One region of the Pseudoclavibacter sp. Z016 genome, then DNA from elsewhere that is predicted to be linked to it. Evidence: riboswitches for the same ligand, from Rfam matches in the RefSeq annotation. Region 1 holds a riboswitch; the other holds the start of a gene.
What was found. A riboswitch is a leader RNA that binds a small molecule or an ion and turns the genes downstream of it on or off. The one in region 1 is predicted to bind thiamine pyrophosphate.

Region 1 (3,394 bases):
CGTTGGGCCCGAGCACCACCGTCGACTCCCCCGCCCGCAGCGTCGCCCCGAACTGCGTGTGCAGCGGATGGTCGGCACGCCCGAACCCGAGGCCGTCGGCGACGAGCAGGTCCTCCCCCGGGGCGCGCTCGCCCCGGGGAACCGAGGGTTCGTGGCCGCCTATCCACACACCCGCCGCGAGGAGCGACTCCCGCTGCTCCTCCAGGATCACGTCAGGGGCACCGTCGGCGAGCAGGTGCTGCTCAGTGCCGAGTACGACGACCCGGTCGACGCTCGAACGCCACACATCCACCCGATGCTCGATGACGATGAGCGTCGCGCCGGTGACCTCCGCGGCACGCACAACCGCCTCGCGAACCTCCTCGACACCAGCCGGGTCGAGGTTCGCGGTCGGCTCGTCGAGCAGGATGAGGTTCGGCCGCATCGCGAGCACGCCCGCGATCGCGAGGCGCTGGCGCTCACCGCCGGACAGCTGCGCGGTCGAGCGGTCGAGCGGCATCCGCAGCCCGACGGCGTCGAGCGCCTCGCGCACCCGAACCCAGGTCTCGGCGCGCGGCACACCGAGGTTCTCGCAGCCGAACGCGACGTCGTCGCCGATTCGGGCGAGCACCGTGTTCGCCTGCGGATCCTGCAGGACCAGCCCCACCGCGCCGCGCGCATCCGTCGGATGCCTGCCGTCGACCAGCAGCGAGCCGAGCTCCTGGCCATCGTCCTCGTGGTCGCCGAGCACCCCGGCAAGAGCCGCCAGGAGCGTGGACTTGCCCGCCCCCGACGGCCCGAGCAGCAGCACGGCCTCTCCGGGCTCGATCGTCAGGTCGAGCTGGCTGACCGCCAGCTTCGCCCGATCGGCGTGGCGCCAGCCCCACCCCCTCGCCTCGACTCTCGCGCCCACGACCGCTAGCCGATTCGCTTCGCGCTTCTGCCCGCCGCGAAGCGGTTTAGCGCACCGGTCGCGGCGAGTGCTCGCGTGAGCAGCCAGCCGACGACTCCCGCCAGCACCGCACCCGAGACCACGACAGCGACCAGGTAGATCGTCAGGAATTCAGGGCCCTTCTCGATGTTCGCGCTGAGGAACAGCTCGAGCACCCACGCGGCGACGGCAGCACCAGCGCCCGCGAGCATCGCGACGCTCAGACCGAAGCGCTTGTAGAGGAAGAGCGCGAAGATGAGCTCAGCACCGAGGCCCTGCGCGATACCCGAGTAGACGGTCTCGATCGACCACTGGCTGCCGAGCAGCATGGAGACGCACGCCGCGAGCACCTCAACGAAGAGCGCAGCCCCCGGCTTGCGGATGATGAGCCCGCCCAGCACGCCACCGAGCAACCAGATGCCGACCGCGATGCCACCGAAGCCCGGCGTCAACGCGTCCATCGTCGTGAACCACAGGTAGCCGACGCTGTTCCAGAAGATGAAGATGAGGCCCGTCGCGACACCGAGGACGGCCGCCGTGACGATGTCGATGACCCGCCAGCGGAAGCGGCTCTTCGGCGCCTTCGCCTGAGCCGGAACCTGCGCTGCCGCAGTCGGAGATGGAGTCGGGGAAGTTGTCATGCTGTGTGCCCTTTCGAGTGAAAGTGCACGGGCGCAGAGCCGTGGGCGACCCTGCTCGGAGATGTGCCTCCCTGCGCTGGCATTACCCAGATCAGGTTTGACGGTCGAAGGCTTGAGCCTTCCTCTCAGCCCGGACTACCGGACTCCCGTGAACACCCCCGAGTATAGGCCGTACCGCGCCTGAGCTACTTCTTGAGCGCCTTGATGAGACGCGGGAGCGCGTGCCCGACCGTCCACACCAGCGGAATCGACACGACGAGCAGCGTGATGATGTTCGGCCGGAAGCTCGTGCCGAACTCGTCATCCACGTACGCGCCGACCGGCACGGCCACCCCGCCGCCACCGCCGCCTGACGAGTTCTCCTGACCCTCCTCAGTGCTCTCACCACCGCCGTAGCCGTACGAGACGAGAGCGACCGGAAGGATCGTGGACTTGCCGAGTTCCACCTTCTCGCCGTAGGCGAGGGTGACGCCGAGCTTCTTGACCGAGTCCGTGAGGTTCTGTGTGAGGTTCGTCATGCGGCCAGCGTAGGTCGTCGACATGCCTGCCAACCAGGAGAAGTCCTGTGTGCTTGCGGGCGAGAGCGCTCCCACCCTTTGGTAGCTTTAGTGCCTGCATCCACACGCGATGTTCTTCGATGAAGCAATAGGAGCGTGCATGAAAACGTGGCCCGGAAATGCCTACCCCCTCGGAGCGACGTTCGATGGAAGTGGCACCAACTTCGCGATCTTCAGCGAGGCCGCCCACAAGGTCGAGCTGTGCCTCTTCGATGACGACGGCAACGAGGAGCGGGTGAGGCTCTACGAGCAGGATGCGCACGTCTGGCATGCCTACCTCCCTCACGTGCAGCCCGGCCAGCAGTACGGCTACCGGATGCACGGCGACTACGACCCCGTCAACGGAAGCCGCTGCAACCCGGCGAAGCTCCTCCTCGACCCGTACGCGAAGGCGACGACGGGCGAGATCGACTGGGACCAGTCGCTCTTCAGCTACAACTTCGGCGATCCCGACTCGTTCAACGACCTCGACTCAGCGCCCCACATGATGAAGGGCGTTGTCATCAACCCCTACTTCGACTGGGCTGGCGACCGGAAGCCGGGCATCCCCTACAACGAGTCCCTCATCTACGAGGCGCACGTCAAGGGGCTCACCGAGCTGCACCCGGATGTGCCAGAGGAGATCCGCGGCACGTACGCCGGCATCGCGCACCCCGCGATCGTCGAGCACCTCAAGCGCCTCGGCGTCACCGCCATCGAGCTCATGCCCGTGCACCAGTTCGTGCAGGACAGCACCCTCATCGAGAAGGGGCTCCGCAACTACTGGGGGTACAACACCATCTCGTTCCTCGCCCCGCACGCCGACTACGCCTCCCAGGGCACGGCAGGCCAGCAGGTGCAGGAGTTCAAGTCGATGGTGCGCACGCTGCACGCCAACAACATCGAGGTCATCCTCGACGTCGTCTACAACCACACGGCAGAAGGCAACCACCTCGGCCCGACCCTCAGCTTCCGCGGCATCGACAACGCCGCCTACTACCGGCTCGAGGACGACGACAAGCGCTACTACACCGACTACACGGGCACCGGCAACTCGCTCAACATGCGCCACCCGCACTCGCTGCAGCTCATCATGGACTCGCTGCGCTACTGGGTCACCGAGATGCACGTCGACGGCTTCCGCTTCGACCTCGCCTCCACCCTCGCGCGCGAGCTGCACGACGTCGACAAGCTGTCCACGTTCTTCGACCTCGTGCAGCAGGACCCGGTGGTCTCGCAGGTGAAGCTCATCGCCGAGCCGTGGGACGTCGGCCCCGGCGGCTACCAGGTCGGCAACTTCCCACCGC
Region 2 (3,394 bases), on a different contig from region 1:
GATCGAGTCGGGCCTAGACGGCGGCGTAGCGGTTCGGGACGGTGGTCGGCAGGCCGAGGAGGCCCCGCAGGGAACGCGCTTCGTAGCGCTCCCGGAAGAGCCCCTTCTGCTGGAGGAGGGGAACGACGTCGGCGACGATGCGGGGAAGATCGTCCGTCACGACCCCGGGGTGCAGGCGGAAGCCGTCGTAGCCGAGCGCCGAGAGCGTCTCGAAGTGCTCGACGAGCTCGGAGGCCGAACCGGCGAACACCGCGGGCGGCTGCTCCAGCGTGCGGCCCTTCGCGTCGAGGCGAGCGAGACGAGCAGCCCCGGTCTCCTCGGGCCCGTCGAGGAATACCGCCACGTCGACGTAGACGGAGAGCGGCTCGCCGGCACGGCCCACGTTCTGCTCGGCGGCCCGCACCTCCGACAGGATGCTCACGGCCGAGGCGACATCCGACGGGGTGACGAAGAGCAGATCGGAGCTCGCGGCGGCGAACTCGTACGGCACCTGGGCGTGCCCGAGGGAGGCGACCACGGGCTGCCCCTGCGGCGGCCGCGGCGTGATCGACGGGCCGCGCACGCTGAACCATCTGCCCTCGAACTCGACGCGGTGCACCTTCGCGGCGTCGAGGAAGCGGTCCGTGGAGGCGTCGCGGATCTCCGCGTCGTCCTCCCAGCTGTCCCAGAGCCTGCGCACGACCTCCACGAAGTCGTTGGCCTCGGCGAAGAGGTCGCCGATGTCCGCGGTCGAAGCACGCTCGAGGGTCTCCAGGAACTCCGCCGGGTCGCGGCGCCCGAAGTGCGTGTGGTCCGACCCGATCGAGAGTCGAGCCTGCCAGCCGGCGCGGCCCTCGCTCGTGTAGTCGAGCGTCGCGACAGCCTTGGAGACGTGGAAGGGCTCGGTGTGCGTGGTCGTGACCGTCGGGATGAGACCGATGCTGTGGGTCACGGGGGCTACCCGCGAGGCGATGAGCAGCGCATCCAGTCGTCCCCGGACCTCGTCGGTGCGATCGTCGTCGTGCAGCCGCTCGGACGACTGCAGCGCCAGCGAGTCCTCGATGGTCGCGAAGTCGAGGAGCCCCTGCTCGGCGAGCTGGACGAGCCCCACCCAGTAGTCGGGCGTGAAGAGCTCGTCCGGACGGGCGCTCGGCTCCCGCCAGGCGGCCGGGTGGATGCCGGCGCCATCGAGTGCGACGCCGAGGTGGATTCGGTGTGGGTTCGTCATGATCTGACGCTAGGTGGCGCCACGCGGCGAGGCCACGGCACCTGACGCGCCCCGTTACGCGTCGCAACGTGGCGACATGTTCGTGGAGGCTCCTCGCACCGACGTCGAGCATCATCGGGGCATGGCTATCAAGGGCGTACTTGCGCAGATCACCGTGTCCGACCTGGCTCAGGCTACGGAATATTACGGCAGGCTCTTCGGGCGCGGCCCCGACGAGAATCCGATGCCGGGCCTTCTGGAGTGGCACTTCACAAGCGAGGCCGGCCTGCAGCTCTGGGCCGACTCGAGCCGCTCGGGCAGATCCACGGTGGTGTTCACCGAGGACGACCTCGCCGGTGTCGCCGAACGGCTCGACGCGGCCAGGATCGAGCACGGTGGAATCGAAGACGCCACTCACTTCCAGATCCTCCAGGTGCTCGACCCGGAAGGCAATCACGTGGTCTTCACGAGCGCGGGAAGCTAGGCGCGGACGGCGCCGGGGCTACAGTGTGGCCGTGCACGGGAGCCCGATGAGTCGGGCTGAGAGGGAGTACTCGAACTCCGACCGTTGAACCTGATCTGGGTAATGCCAGCGAAGGGAGTCAACTCACCCGTGCCGTCACGCTCCGACGGAAGGCACGCACATGGAAACCATCACCCAAGACCCGCTCGCATTCGGGGTGGGCGCACGAGTCACCGTCTCGGTCATGTCCGACCGCTACGTCGACGTGATCCTCGCCGCACTCGACGCCGCCGACTCTTCCGGCCTCGTGCTCGAGACGGGCGACGTGAGCACCTACGCGGGCGGCGACGAGCAGTCACTGCTGCGCTGGCTCACCGACCTCTCGCAGCACATCGCGGCGACGGGACTGCACGCCTCCATCCAGGTGCTGCTGTCTCGCGGCTGCCCCGGCGAGGCCGTCTGCGATCTGCCGGGAGGCGCCGGCCCCAGGCGAGTGGACGCGCCCCGCGGACGGAGGTCTGGGAGCTTCGCGAGCGCGGAGTGGGCGCTCTACCCCCTCGAGGATGCGGGCTCGGCAGAGCGGACGCCCGACCACATGCGCGAGATCTACGCGGCCATCGAGACGGCGAAGGCGAGCGGCACGTTCGTGGCCTCCGAGCATTTCGTGACGAAGCTCAGCGGCGACCTCGGGCGCGTGCTCGAGACGGTCGCGGTCGCTTGGGCGGGGGTCGGAGCGCACGTGCAGCATGTGACGAGCCACCTCACGATCTCGCTGAACAGCCCCAGCCACGCAAGCAGCCAGGCAGACACAGCAGTTGACTCGGCAATCGACTCGGGAGCCGAGGCTCGCGCATGAGCCTCAAGCTGCGGGACATCGTGCTCATGGTCGTGCTCGGCACGGTCTTCGGCTTCCTGTACTGGGCGCTCGTGCAGGCGTGGACTGCGCTCTCCATCGCGATGGGGCCGGCTGGCGACCTCGCCCAGCACTTCCTCTTTGGCGGCTGGCTGCTCGTCGCGCCCATCGCGATCGCCATCATCCGCCGGCCTTTCGTCGGCGTCATCGCGGAGGTGCTCGCCTCCGTCATCGAGGTCGTGTTCCTCGGCTCGGCCGTCGGCCCCCTGCTCTTCGTCGCCGCCGCCATCCAGGGCATCGGCAGTGAGCTGCCGTTCGCGCTCGGCCGGTACCGGAAGTACGGCTGGCTGCGGTATGCGATCTCCGGCGCGCTCGGCGCCGGCCTCGTGTTCTTCTACTCGGCGTTCCGCTCAGGCTGGTACGGCCAGGAGATCCTGTTCCTGCGCTTCGGCATCCAGCTCGCCTCCGGCATCATCCTCGGCGGCCTCCTCGCGAAGCTCATCGTCGATTCGCTCGTGCGCACCGGCGTGCTCGACAACTTCGCGATCGTGCAGGACTCGAAGCCGCTCGCCGTGCGCCGTGCGGCCTGACAGCTCGAGCGCCGATATCGAGGCGGTCGACATCGAGGCGGTCGGCTTCGAGGCGATCCACTCCTCTGGAGACGGGCTCGGGCCAGTGGATCTGCGCGTGGCGCCGGGCGAGCACGTGCTCGTCATCGGGCCGTCTGGGGCGGGCAAGTCGACGCTGCTGCAGGCGCTCAGCGGGGTCATCCCCCATACCGTCCCCGCCCAGGTCAGCGGGCGCATCCGCATCTGCGGGGTGGAGACGCAGGAGTCGGACGTGCCGCGCCTCTCCCGGCACCTCTCCGTCGTCGCGCAGAACCCGAGCTCCT

Region 2: it holds a riboswitch for thiamine pyrophosphate, as region 1 does, so the genes downstream of both, C5B99_RS13060 (YkoF family thiamine/hydroxymethylpyrimidine-binding protein) here and C5B99_RS05145 (ECF transporter S component) in region 1, are expected to answer to the same signal.

What each region holds. Positions count from the first base shown of each region.
Region 1 is NZ_PSTU01000009.1:72,231-75,624, reverse strand. Features, by position in the region: gene C5B99_RS05150 (ABC transporter ATP-binding protein) at 1-892, opposite strand, end outside; gene C5B99_RS05145 (ECF transporter S component) at 898-1,551, opposite strand; TPP riboswitch at 1,603-1,712, opposite strand; gene C5B99_RS05140 (hypothetical protein) at 1,737-2,069, opposite strand; gene glgX (glycogen debranching protein GlgX) at 2,209-3,394, shown strand, end outside.
Region 2 is NZ_PSTU01000013.1:259,677-263,070, forward strand. Features, by position in the region: gene C5B99_RS13050 (LLM class flavin-dependent oxidoreductase) at 14-1,207, opposite strand; gene C5B99_RS13055 (VOC family protein) at 1,329-1,670, shown strand; TPP riboswitch at 1,696-1,805, shown strand; gene C5B99_RS13060 (YkoF family thiamine/hydroxymethylpyrimidine-binding protein) at 1,831-2,505, shown strand; gene C5B99_RS13065 (ECF transporter S component) at 2,502-3,092, shown strand; gene C5B99_RS13070 (ABC transporter ATP-binding protein) at 3,082-3,394, shown strand, end outside.